Linked DNA regions of Arcticibacter tournemirensis. The protein of the gene in region 1 binds, or shares a complex with, the protein of each later gene. Links are inferred from orthologs where the notes say so. Each region holds a gene or a part of one and is shown on either strand. Other genes may lie near its edges.

Evidence for each region.
Region 2: the proteins of prfA (region 1) and prmC are in contact, whole or in part, in a crystal structure (PDB 2B3T), measured with the Escherichia coli proteins. The link is inferred for Arcticibacter tournemirensis from one-to-one orthologs.

Annotation. Positions count from the first base shown.
Region 1 is NZ_VFPL01000001.1:624,299-632,079, reverse strand. Bases 2,178-5,134 are described here. They hold prfA (peptide chain release factor 1), read right to left. Parts: upstream 4,215-5,134; coding sequence 3,141-4,214; downstream 2,178-3,140. Other genes in these bases: BDE36_RS02705 (hypothetical protein), read left to right, coding at 4,816-5,134; BDE36_RS02720 (ISAon1 family transposase), read left to right, coding at 2,178-2,775. In the rest of the region: BDE36_RS02735 (FecR family protein), read right to left, coding at 1-323; BDE36_RS02730 (RNA polymerase sigma factor), read right to left, coding at 378-986; BDE36_RS02725 (ISAon1 family transposase N-terminal region protein), read left to right, coding at 1,521-1,799; more of BDE36_RS02720, read left to right, coding at 1,792-2,177; more of BDE36_RS02705, read left to right, coding at 5,135-5,622; BDE36_RS02700 (methyltransferase domain-containing protein), read left to right, coding at 5,643-6,407; BDE36_RS02695 (sensor histidine kinase), read left to right, coding at 6,417-7,781. UniProt on the Escherichia coli protein: Peptide chain release factor 1 directs the termination of translation in response to the peptide chain termination codons UAG and UAA.
Region 2 is NZ_VFPL01000001.1:3,085,584-3,091,408, reverse strand. The notes cover bases 2,592-5,446. They hold prmC (peptide chain release factor N(5)-glutamine methyltransferase), read right to left. Parts: upstream 4,527-5,446; coding sequence 3,657-4,526; downstream 2,592-3,656. Other genes in these bases: ribD (bifunctional diaminohydroxyphosphoribosylaminopyrimidine deaminase/5-amino-6-(5-phosphoribosylamino)uracil reductase RibD), read left to right, coding at 4,789-5,446; BDE36_RS13040 (DUF763 domain-containing protein), read left to right, coding at 2,592-3,654. Outside these bases: BDE36_RS13060 (M56 family metallopeptidase), read right to left, coding at 1-518; BDE36_RS13055 (BlaI/MecI/CopY family transcriptional regulator), read right to left, coding at 525-902; BDE36_RS13050 (hypothetical protein), read right to left, coding at 1,129-1,353; BDE36_RS13045 (EcsC family protein), read left to right, coding at 1,449-2,162; more of BDE36_RS13040, read left to right, coding at 2,452-2,591; more of ribD, read left to right, coding at 5,447-5,825. UniProt on the Escherichia coli protein: Methylates the class 1 translation termination release factors RF1/PrfA and RF2/PrfB on the glutamine residue of the universally conserved GGQ motif, i.e. on 'Gln-235' in RF1 and on 'Gln-252' in RF2.

The sequences.
Region 1 (7,781 bases):
ATAGAAACAAACAGGATCACCACAGCAGCAGCATACCACAACCGCCTGGGTGATATTATTCGCATGGTTGGCTTTTTTGAAACAGGAATATCAGAATTTAAAATTTGCTGAAGCCGGAGGTCGAGTGACTCTTTTACTGAGTCGTTGATATCATCGGCAGCATTGGAGAAACCGGTATCCTTTAGCTGATTCCTGATCAACCAATACAATTGCTTCTCTTTAGATTTATCGGCAAGTATCGTTAATAAAAGTTCCGCTTCCTCTTCAGAGCATTTATTTTCTAATAATTTTTTAAACAAAACCGATAGTTCCTGGTCGTTCATTCATTAAGCTTTATCTAAAGACGCATTTCAAAAGAAAACGGGGGGATTAAGTTCTTAAAAGTATAACTTACTCAACAAAAAAGAAACAGCTGTAAAACAACCTATAGTTTCCATGTTCGCCGTAATAAAAGTTCTAACCAGGCGTTTTGCCGTACAAAGATATTCTTTAACCGTATATGGAGAAATCCCGAGCCTGCCTGCAGTTTCTTTATAACTAAAACCGTCAATTTTACATAGTTGATAAACATGCCGTTGCTGAGGGGAAAGCAGAGCCAACGCCTGCTCTAAAAGCATCTTACTTTCCTTGAAATATATATCTTCTTCTATATGGGAATAGTGTTCAGTTATGGTGGATATAAAATGGGCCCTCATTTTTTTGTCACTTTCCAACTTCCTATAAAAGTCGCATACCAGATTCGATGCGGCACGGTAGAGATAAGAGGAAAAATCAAATTCATAAGTAATAGCTTCCCGATGTTGCCATATCCGTGAAAATAAAACCTGAATCATCTCCTCTACAACATCGTTGTCCTTTACCATCCTATACATATTAATATACATTTTTCGACTGTATTTGTTGTATAGCCTTGTAAAGGCAAGAACATCACCTGCTTTTAACAAGGTAACTAATTCCATATCGGACTGTTCGTTGCAGATATTCATATCTATAAAATATCAATCTTAACCGTTCCTGACAGTTCTGCTGTTTCCATACCGGCCACTGTACCGGAACCAAACAAAGCCACTATTTTCATTCATCATAACAGATCAAATCGAAGGCTATTAGCTAGTTTAAAAAATCATCTCTTTGATCCCTTCTTGAAAACAGCACAGAGCAAAGAACAACCCTCCCGCAAATCACTGATTTCAGAAGAGTGAATTAAAAAAGGTTTAAAGATTTTTTTCAAGGTGTAATATTTTTCGTCATAAAATTCGTCGTTTATACTGATCAGTGGACAATAATACTTGTCTCCTTAAGATTTGGCAACCTTAACTGTCCTGCTCGATATTAACAACATTCTTCCCTTCGTTTAATTATATTGGATCAAGCGGAATACTTGGGGGATACAATGAAAAGTTGTTTTTTTGCGGAGAGTTAATAACACGTAAAAAGAGTAACCCTTGCAAGATCCATACCTACAGTTAGCGAGCATATTATTACCGAAAGGCATCTTAGAATTTTTTGAATTAACACAGGTGCTTCAAAGTGCAGCAGGCCTGCATATATATCTTGAAGAGAAGAATATCCTTCCCCAGGAATATCACAACCAAAAGCTGGAATCCAAGGGGTTCATGCCCGAAATCACCATTCAGGACTTTCCTATCCGGGGCCAGAAGGTAAACTTGTGTATAAAACGGCGCAGATGGGAAGTAGCAGATAAAGGGACTATAGTAACCAGAGACTGGGATTTAGTACAGAAAGGAGCGCGGATGACCACAGAATTCGCCGCTTTTTTAAAAGGAATATTTGGATAATTATCCGGTAAGCTGTCATCAACTGGGACACTATTTTAGGATTGACGGTAAACAGTTACAGGAACAATATAAAGATCATATCAGTACATTCCATCAGTGGGAACAGAAAGATCATGCTGCCGAATGGATGATATTCCCGGCCAACATGGGAGAATACCTCAGTATAGATGAAACGGCCCTCTCTGGCGGAGAATTGTATACTATAATCACTAATAAGGCTGCAAGAGGGAGAAAAGGGAGCATTGTAGCCATGCTGAAAGGCACTCAGGCCGATCAGATCATTGCAGTTTTAGAGCGTATATCATTCCGCCTGAGAAAAAAAGTAAAAGAAGTAACCCTGGATATGGCTGCAAATATGGCCAAAGCTATCCGAAGATGCTTTCCATCTGCCCGCCGGGTCATTGACCGGTTCCATGTACAAAAGCTTGCCAGCGATGCTGTTCAGGAGCTCAGGATCAGATACCGGTGGGAAGCTTTGGAAGAGGAGAACGGACGGATTGCCCAGGCCAGGAAAACCAAACAAAGCTATCAGCCTGAGGTGCTTCCTAATGGCGATACCCTCAAGCAGCTCCTGGCCCGAAGCAGATATCTGCTCTTTAAACACGAAAGCAAATGGACTCCATCACAAAAAGAACGTGCAGACATCCTATTTCCCCGCTATCCCCTGTTACATAAAGCCTATCAGTTAGCCCTCAGGTTAAGTAACATCTTTACCATCTGTAAGAGCAAGACACAGGCTTTTAAAAGACTGGCCATGTGGTATAATGATGTGGAAACTTCTGCTATTGATTCTTTCAGCACAGTAGCCAGATCGGTACAAAGCCATTACGAATATATCCTGAACTTCTTTGACAACAGAAGTACCAACGCCGCTGCTGAATCTTTCAATGCCAAGATCAAGGCTTTCAGAGCTACCTCCAGAGGTGTTAGAGATACTGCTTTCTTCTTATTCCGTCTTGCTAATATTTATGCTTAATAAAGCCTTCCCCCCAGGAATTCCGCTTGATCCATTATATTGTAACCCGGCACCTTTAGAAATTGATAAGTATAAAAGTGATGATTCGGATCCCCGATCCACGGTCCCGCGGATCTCAAAATCACTAAAAATACAAAAGCCACTCATTTCTGAGTGGCTTTTGCGGTCCGGACGGGACTCGAACCCGCGACCCCATGCGTGACAGGCATGTATTCTAACCAGCTGAACTACCGAACCGTTCCTTTTGGGACTGCAAATATAGCTTGTTTCTTTTATTTGTCAATATATATTTTCAATTAGTTCCCTTAAAGCTGACTATCAGGCAAATAATTTTCAACGAATATTCACAAAGTCGATTTTTAACTCTATATGCCCGATCCTTCTTTCATTTTCTCTGCATTTTCGGCAAATTGAAGGGCATCGATGATGTCCTGTATCTCTCCATCCATAATAGCCGGGAGGTTATACATCGTTAATCCGATACGATGTTCTGTTACTCTCCCCTGTGGATAATTATAGGTACGGATCTTCGCCGAGCGGTCACCGGTAGATACCATTGTCTTTCGTTTGGCAGCGATATCTCCTGTTTGCTTCTGAACCTCCAGGTCGTAAAGTTTACTACGCAGCATTTCCATGGCAAGCTCGCGGTTAGCAAGCTGAGAACGCTCTACCTGGCAAACTACCACCATCCCTGTCGGTTTATGGGTCAGTTGCACCTTTGTTTCTACTTTGTTTACGTTCTGTCCTCCTGCACCTCCCGAACGCGAAGTCTGCATCTCCACATCGGCAGGATTAAGATAAAAATCAACTTCTTCTACTTCGGGCAATACAGCTACGGAAGCTGCCGAGGTGTGAACACGTCCCTGTGTTTCGGTATCCGGCACGCGCTGTACACGATGCACACCCGACTCGTACTTAAGCTGGCCATAGACATCTTCTCCCGAAACCTTAAGAATCACCTCCTTGTAGCCACCTGCAGTACCTTCTGTTACGTCCACCACCTCCGTTCGCCAGCCTTTCTTCTCGAAAAACCGTGTATACATCCGGTAAAGGTCTCCAGCAAACAAAGCTGCCTCGTCGCCTCCTGTACCTCCGCGAATTTCGACGACTGCATTTTTAGCATCCTCGGGATCCTTAGGTATCAGCATCAGACGAATTCTCTCCTCCATTTCCTCTTTCTGCTCAAGCAAATCATCAAGATCAAGCTTCGCCATCTCGCGCAACTCATCGTCTTTCTCGTTATTGAGGATATCCCGGTTTGCATCTATATTAGATACGACATTGTGATATACCTTATACTCCTCCACGATCTTTCCCAGATCCTTATATTCCTTATTCAACTGAGCAAAACGTTTCATATCGCCGATGGTTGCAGGATCACTCAGCTCCCGCTCCACCTCTTCCCAGCGTAATTTTATCGCTTCTAATTTATCTAGCATGTTTTATTCAAAAGCAAAAGCATAGTCGGAGAACGTCCCCCAATGACTGATGCGGTTTATACTTATTTTTTTACAAAGTGCACAAAAATAAGGCTTTTTATACAAAAAGTAACGGCCATTAGGTTTTCGCCCGGGAAACTAGTTTAAGAACATAAAAGATAGCACAGGGGACTGGATAAACCCGGATAAATGCCTGACAAGTGTCTAACCAAAGCCTGATCTCGTCAGCATCTTGTCAGCATCTCCTCAGGATCATGTCAGACTAAAGTCTGACGAGAGTCTGACATGATGCTGACAAGAGCCTAATGAGATGCTGACAAGATCAGGTTCTGGTCAGGCACTGGTCTGGGACTTTTAAGGGATTGGAGTGATAAGTGTATCCCGGAGATTTACTTATGGATGCTACTTACAAGATAACAATGATAATATAGGGCCGTCTTTGAACATTAAACATGACCAGGGTATGATGCTCCTCCACGGGTAAAGCAGAACATCACATTATATACTGGGAGAGAACAAAAATAAATTGTTATTTTGGGGTTGGATTCGCTTTTTGCCTTTCGATAGAATATTTATGAAAATTTAGCGCAAAAGATTGCAGATGGACAATACTTTAAGCAAAGAGAAGCCAGTAGTACGACTAAGGGCATTCCGTGCGATTGATGACCCCGAGGCCTGTGCATTGTTTGTAGAAGGACATACGCATGTGCTTACTAATTTCGGGATTCAAAAAATCACCTCTGCAAGGCATGGATGGCTTACTAATCCGGCAGCTTTTGTGCTGATAGTAGAATCATTGGACAAAAAGAAAGTATATGGCGGCGCCCGCATACATGTTGCAGGCGGAAGTGAACCCTTACCCATTGAGCAGGCTACAGGAGCGATGGATCCGACAATCCATAGTCTGGTGAGAAAATATGCACTGTATGGCACCGGAGAAGGCTGCGGACTATGGAATTCAAGGGAAATCGCTGGCTACGGTATCGGCAGTATCTTCTTAACCCGCGCAGCAATATCGCTTGCCCCTCAGATCGGTATTAAATCGCTTTTTGCGCTTTGTGCCCCTTATACTGTAAAGTTAACCGAAACTGTAGGATACCGCCTTGAAACAAGGGTGGGAAATAACGGCACGTTTTACTATCCAAAATTAGATCTTATAGCAACAACAATGATCTATGAAGATATGGACGGATTAAGCACGGCAAGCGAAGAAGATCGCAACTCCATGATGGAATTAAGGAAAAACCTCAATATTGTTCGTACCGAGGTGTTAAGAAAAAAAGAAATAGAAATCCATTATGAGCTGGAGATTCCCAACCTGGATAAATGGAGCCTTGCCGACACTATCGCAAACTCTCAAAAAATACGCCCTGTTACTATTGACGAAAACAATCTGAATATCTTATAAAATTGCAATACACACACCAAATGTCAGATAAACACTACGACATCAGTTATCTGGAAGGAACTGCGTCGATCCTAAAAAAACTAAAGGAATATTCATATAATCCATTTACTGCCATTCTGAAAGGAACCGTCCTTGAGTTGGGTTGCGGCACAGGCATTGATGCCATTAATCTGGGTAACTTGCTGGGCAAGGAAGTAAAGATTGTTGGGATTGATCATGACTCCCGGATGATTGATAAAGCGATCAGCGCTGCGGCTGATAATGAGAATGTAGAGTTCATTCTTTCAGAAGCTAGTCCAATCCCTTTTGAAGATGCCACTCTTTCCGGCATTCGTACCGAAAGACTGATTCAGCACCTTAAAGAGCCACAGAAAGTAATAAACGAGGCTTACAGAGTATTAAAACCAGGACAACCGCTGGTTATTGTGGAAACCGACTGGAGCAACCTCTCGTTTTATAATGCAGATACTGCGATAGAAGAAAAAGTGAGCCGTTATCTTACTGATGAAAAAATAAATAATGGCAGGGCGGCCAGACAGCTTACCGGCTATCTCGAAAAAGCAGAATTCAAAAACATCAAACTTGAGGTATTTCCCTTCGCATTAAAGTCATTGAAAGAAGTTTTCACTTATTTGCTTATTGATCAGTCACTAACAGAAATGAAGAGCAAGGGGTATTTAAACGCTGAGGAATACGATTCGTTTATTGCTTCTTTGCAACGGGCCGATTCGAACCATTACTTTGCTTGCTCAATGAACCTGGTGGTAGCTTCTGCTTTAAAATAAATGACCCACATGCTAAAGAATTTTCTTATTGCTGTTCTTTTCGTTTTTGTTTGTTCTTTTTGCAAGGGACAGGTTGTTATTACAAAGTCTACAGAAAGGGTACTTGCGGGAAAAGAGTTGTTCACATTGCAGCCCAATAAGGAAATTGGCTTTAAAGAGGTCTTACATTCTTCAGACTTTGTTCCCTCTACGGTAACCGTACCTAATTTTGGCCTGAGCAAATCAAGTATCTGGCTAAAGTTTAGTATCAGCAATCAGTCGTCAGACAATCATTTAGTATTACATATTGCTTATCCTGAACTGGATAAGGTAGAACTCTTCTCGCCCGGAAAAAATGGCGACTACGAGCATATTTCATCGGGAAAGGATGTTTTCTTTAATACGCGGAAATACAAATCGCCGGATTATCTATTCGACCTCAATGTTCCGGTCAATACTACTAAAACTTTTTTTCTGAAGATACGAGGGGATAAACAAATTTTCCTCCCGATATATGTAAGCCGGCCAACAGCGCAGTTCCAACAAAGCAGCAAAGAAAATATGCTTTCGGGAATTTACATAGGTATCGTTCTGATCATGCTCTTTTACAACCTCTTTGTATACTTCTCGGTTCAGGACAGGAGCTATTTATACTATGTAATTTACATCTTTTTTGTAGGGCTTACGCAGGTTGGCTTAAAGGGCTATAATTTCCAGTATCTGTGGCCTGCCTGGCCTGGTTTTGATTCGAAAAGTATCATCTTATTCGCCTCAACCAGCGGATTTGCGGCCCTGCTCTTTACCAACAACTATCTTGAGGTTGGTAAAAACTTCAGAAGAGCACGACCGGCGTTATGGCTTTGCATGGGACTATTTATTCTCAGCTTTGTGCCTACTCTTGCCGGCAATATACCGTTAGGCTTTAAAATAATGCAGTCGGCTACTTCGCTGGCATCCATCGTTATATTCGTTACCTCGCTTACCATCATGATAAAGGGGTACCAGCCTGCGAAGTTCTTTTTCTCGGCATGGTCGGTGTTACTTGCCGGAGCTATTATCTTTTTGCTGAAAGATTACCAGATACTTCCCTATAACACTCTCACCAGCTATGCGATGCAACTTGCTTCGGCTATCGAGATGTCGCTGCTTTCCTTTGGTTTGGCAGATCGCATAAATATACTTAAGAAAGAGAAAGAGTTTTCGCAGGCAGAAGCGCTAAGGGTAGCCAAAGAGAACGAACGGATCATCCGTGAACAAAACGTTATACTCGAGCAAAAGGTTAATGAGCGTACGCTGGAGCTTAAAGAATCGAACGACGAACTCAATGTAACGCTTGAAGATTTAAAGCAGGCACAGAGTCAGCTGGTGGAATCAGAAAAGATGGCTTCGCTCGGG
Region 2 (5,825 bases), 2.5 Mb from region 1 along the record:
CACCCCGTAGTAAAGGGCCCGGCAATACGCTCCCCAAAGTACAAAGTCACCTTCCGTTTTATATGTAAAACCTCCTGAAGAGACTCCATCCTGATCTGCCACAGTTGATTAATGTGGAGGCTTTTCTGATTCTTATACCATCGGATCTTCAATAGAGAGGCGATCAATATCGCCGTCTGCACCAGAATGCCCGCCAAATATAATAACCCTATTCCCGATGCATACTTATGGGCTACTGCCTTAATGCTGAAATCACCGTTGCTGACTTCGTTTGCTCCGATCACTGCGCCCGGGTATTCGGCCACTTGCTGCCCTGTAAGCGCAACCTCGACCATTCGTCCGGTAAATAGAAGAAAAATAACACATAAGGAAATATATAACAACCGGAACCGGAAAGCCGAATCCATCCAGGGAAGAAGGAATATGATTAATTTGGCTAACAAATAAATTATTAATCCCTGACCGAGGGATTCGTACATAGCCTCCGTTAAGCCGTGAAATAATTTAACAGTGTCCATACTATTCTATTTTTTATCCAGTTGATCCAAATATTTCTTTATCTGTTCGATCTCTTCCTTTGACGATTTCCGGTTACTTAAAGCCTGCATCACCAATTGGCTGGCCGATCCGTTAAATACCGTATCAATCACTTTATTAAGAATGCTGTTTCTTGTACGTTCGGGATTCATCAACGCTTTGTATATGTGAGTCCGCGAACTGGTATCGCGCTCTACCATCCCCTTCTCGTGCATAATTTGCATAAGCTTGAGTGTAGTAGTATAACCTACTTCCTCGCCACGCTCCTCCGAAAGTATTTCATTTACTTCCCTTACAGTACACTCCCTCTTCTGCCATAATATCTGCAGAATTTCTAACTCGCTATCCGTTGGTTTTATATTCATCTTAACTACGAATAATTTCGTATTACAATAGTACGAACTATTTCGTAATTAAGAAATATTTTTAACTTTTTTTAACAGAAGGCAGTAACCGTATACAAGAGAAGCGCTGGTCCCTGGGTGAAACTAAAGGCAAAACTTTACATTTATTACTTACAAAGTTTAGGTTCTCAATTATTAGCTTATTTTACAACGTATCACTTATACCCTACTACGTATAACTTACAACCTACAACTTATAACGCAGGATCTCGCCGCCTATCAGGTTCACTTCCTCGTCAACGTCAAACAGAGGAAGATCTGTCTCAGGATCTAGTTTAAGCCACTGTTCCCCCTCGTCTTTCTGGATCTTCATATACTCAATTCCCTCTTTAAAAATAGTATAAACACCGTCCTCTTCGGGAAATACAGAATATGTAATATGTCCTGATTCAATATCAAAAGGTTCTTCCATGACACAAAATTAACGATATTTTGGCGGAGGGCCGACATGAGGATCTCAAAAAACTTAAATACGCCAAATAAGTTCTTAGATTAGTATCCTATACTATGATGAATTACGAAGATCAGGCACGTGCCGAACTACAAGCATGGCAGCAGAAAATGCAGCAGGATCCGGGTCTTTTCGACAAGCTCTCAAAAAGGGCGCAGGACCGGATTAACCGGATGATTCCGGAAAAAGCCCATGCCGTGATTACCACTACCATCCAAAAAATGGTAGAGGCCGTTCTGTTTGGAGCAAAATATACGTCCGCCAGAATGCTTACAGACGTTCCCTTGCAGTTCAGAGAAAATCAGTTGCAGGAACGAATATCATTTTATCGTAATTCTGCCGTTGCTGAGGGCGCCGTAACGGGCGCTGGAGGCATTCTGCTCGGACTGGCCGACTTCCCGCTCCTGCTAGGATTAAAGCTAAAATTCCTGTTTGATGCCGCTTCCGTTTATGGTTTCGACGTCAAAGATTACAAAGAGCGGCTCTATATTCTCTACATCTTCCAATTAACCTTTTCCAGCCGGAAGAAGAGAAAAGAAACATATAAGCTCATTGAAAACTGGCACACATACGAGCAAGGCTTACCGGAAAAGCCTGAAGATTTCGACTGGCGCAGCTTTCAGCAGGAATACCGCGACTATATTGATCTGGCCAAAATGGCGCAGCTACTACCGGTAATCGGTGCCGCAGTAGGTGCTATTGCCAATTATAAACTCATGAATCAGTTAGGCGAAGCAGCAAAAAATGCTTACAGAATGAGATTATTATAAGGAAAAGTTTACCTTCAGCCTTGAAGTACATACTATACCTCAGGCTTTTTAGATACAATATTGGCACGTTAACTATGTGATAGATAATTATTTTTCTTTAATATATTCACACCACTACCCCGCCGAAACCGCAAATAGCGGCCTTTTTCATTGCGGCTGCATCAAACTTCGTAAACGCACCCATTTTCAAAGCAATGAAAGCAGCCGCGAGTTTCTTTTTTGGTATCTTTTTTCTTTGCGGTCAAAGAAAAAAGTACACTCACTTTATTTTTTACTAACTTTGTTAGCAATGAAACGATCGGGAAGTGCAGATCTGCCTTTACATTACGGCTACGTTCCTCAATGGCTGGCAGAACGAATGGCAAAGTTGGGCCTGGCTATTACAGAGGCTATTATCATCGAATACGGAAAGCAGGAAGTGTTACGACGGCTCAGTGATCCTTTCTGGTTTCAGAGTCTTGGAGCTGTAATGGGCATGGACTGGCATTCTTCGGGTATTACTACCTCTGTCATGGGAGCATTAAAACGTGCCGTAAATCCTCACTCCCGAGAACTGGGGATCTATATCTGCGGCGGGAAAGGAAAATATTCGCGTGAAGCGCCCCGCGAACTTCTTTCAGTGGGCGAACGTACAGGCATTGACGGCAGCTACCTGGTGCGTTGCAGTAAGTTAAGTGCAAAAGTAGATAACACCGCCATTCAGGATGGCTTTCAGTTATATATGCATAGCTTTATAGTAAGCGATGAAGGCCAGTGGACGGTTGTTCAGCAGGGAATGCAGACCGGAGGATCAACAGCAAGACGTTATCACTGGCATTCTTCGTCCCTCGCCTCTTTCGTGGACGAACCTCACACAGGTATTTGCGGAACAAATCAGGGAAGTATTTTAAACATGGTGGCCAGGGAGGCTTCCACCGCAAGAGATGGAGTAATGGCCTTAACTGTCGAGAACCCAAAACAGATGCTTGCCGAGGCGCAAAAACTGGTTATGCCTGCACATCACGACGTACGCTCAAAAGATGTAGATCTGAAACGGCTTGGAAGCATCCTCTGGCTGGCGCGCGACAAGAGGCCGTCGGATTTCGAAGAGCTCCTGCTGCTCGAAGGTGTAGGTCCCCGCACACTGCAGTCCCTTGCTCTGGTAAGCGAAGTAATTTACGGAACTCCATCCCGCTTTAAAGATCCTGCACGCTTTTCTTTTGCCCACGGCGGCAAAGATGGCCACCCATTTCCAGTGCCAATCAACGTTTACGATGAAACGATAAGCACATTGCAGACAGCGGTACACAAAGCAAAAATGGGCAATTCCGATAAACAACTGGCTCTTCGAAAACTAGGTGAGATTGCACAAAAGGCCGAAAAAGACTTTAAACCAAACAACAACTTCGAACAGCTGATCGAAAAAGAACGGAATGAATCCTGGCGCTATGGAGGCCGTACCGTTTTTGGCAAAGCTAAACCGCCTGTTGATCAGCAGTTAAAACTCTTCTGAGTTTATCGCCACGCTTTTATCATCCTGTCCTTCCCCCGTAAGTCTTTCTTCAATTCTGTTTTAAAGCCTTTCGCTTCCAGTAAAGCACATGTTTCAGCGCCAAAGTGCTCGTTGATTTCAAGAAAGATAGATCCTTCAGAATCAAGGTGCCTGAGACTGAAATCGGCGATATACCGGTAAAATATCAGTGGGTCTTCATCAGGCACAAACAAAGCGGTATGAGGCTCAAAATCAAGAACGTTCTTATGCATTCCTTTTTTCTCGGAACTGGTAACATAAGGGGGATTACTTGTAATGATGTTAAATCTAACAGGCTGAAGACTAAATGTACTATCCAAAATATCTCCCTGGATAAACCGAACCTCCGTTCCATTGAGAGCGGCATTCGCTGTTGCCGTTTCGAGAGCATCAGAGGAAATATCAAGTCCACATATTACAGCTTCAGGAAGATTTCGCTTCAGTGCAACAGGGATACAGCCGCTGCCGGTACCAATATCAAGAACAGAGAGCGCTTCCTCAGCTCTTTTAATCCGGTTTTTTTCTTTTACAAAAGTCAGCACCCAGTGTACAAGCTCCTCAGTCTCGGGCCGGGGTATAAGCACAGAAGAGTTTACTTTAAACCGCAGTCCGAAAAAGTCGGCTTCTTCCATCACATACTGAAGAGGCCTTCCCAAACGAAGTTCGTCAAGAATTCTTATAAGAGAGGTTTCCTGCACTAACGTAACAGAATCATTCTTATGAAGCAGATAATAGCTCTTGCTCACATTGCAAACATGTTCTACAGCAAGCGCTGCTATGCTTTTAGCCTCATCCTTCTCGTAAAAGGATGGTAGCTGATTTACATATATTGTTTCTATATCTCCAAATGTCATGTTTCCTGAAAAGTAAACGGTCTTTTGTTGTGTTCTTCTATTTTACAAACTAAGACTTGTTTGATATGCAAGTTTACATAAAGCTGCATATAAAACAAGTGGATCGGTCTTATCTTCCTTTGAAAAGCAGTTTTACTGATGAAATGTAGAGAATATCATTTTATCAGTTCAGCTTTTCTCTTTTTATGTAAACTTGCATATTCTTAGATCGAATCGCTAAAGCGTTTCTTAGTAGAAAATTAAAATATCCGAAATTGTTTTGATCACACCGGAAGAAAAATACATGCATCGTGCTGTTGAGCTGGCACGGCTGGGAGCGGGAAGAGTTAGTCCCAATCCCATGGTAGGTGCCGTTATTGTACATCATGATAAGATCATTGGTGAGGGCTTTCACCAGGAGTACGGCAAAGCACATGCAGAAGTAAATGCTGTCAATTCAGTATTTGCTGCCTTTGCGGATGCAGAAGCCAGGTTAAAAGAGTCGGTAATATACGTCACGCTGGAACCATGCTCGCATTATGGAAAGACACCACCATGTGCCCACCTGATTATCAGGCACGGGATCCCGAAAGTGGTGATAGGCAGTCCTGATCCCTTCGATCAGGTTAACGGAAAAGGCATTCAGCAACTAAGGAATGCCGGTATAACGGTTGAAGAAAACGTCCTCCGGAAAGAATGCGACTTTCTAAACCGCCGCTTTTTTACGAGGTTAAAAAAACAGCGGCCCTACATCATTTTGAAATGGGCTGAAACAGCCGATCACTTTTTCGCTCCTAATAATGGTTCGCAGCAATGGATAAGCTCCGCAGCCGCCCGTATCCTTACGCACCGCTGGCGTGCGGAAGAGGATGCCATACTGGTCGGAAAGAACACCGCCTTAATAGACAATCCGCAGCTCAACGTGAGGGAATGGCGTGGCCGCAACCCGAAAAGGATTGTCATAGACCGCCATCTCGCACTACCTCCGGGCCTCCATCTGTTCGACCAGAGTCAGCAAACCATCATTTTCAATTCAGTAAAGACCGAAACACACAACGCGGTAAAGTATCTGGAACTTGAAGATTTTGACCGTTACCTCCCCCAGATGATCGCCTATCAGCTTTACATTATGGACATTCAATCCATCATCGTCGAAGGCGGTGCAAAAACACTCGATCTCTTCATCAAGGCCAACCTCTGGGACGAAGCAAGGATCTTCACAGGTCCGCAATACTGGGGAGAAGGAATACCGGCCCCGCAAATCACAGGCAACGTAAAGGACGACCTGAGGGTCGGTCCCGACAGATTAAGAACTGTGTT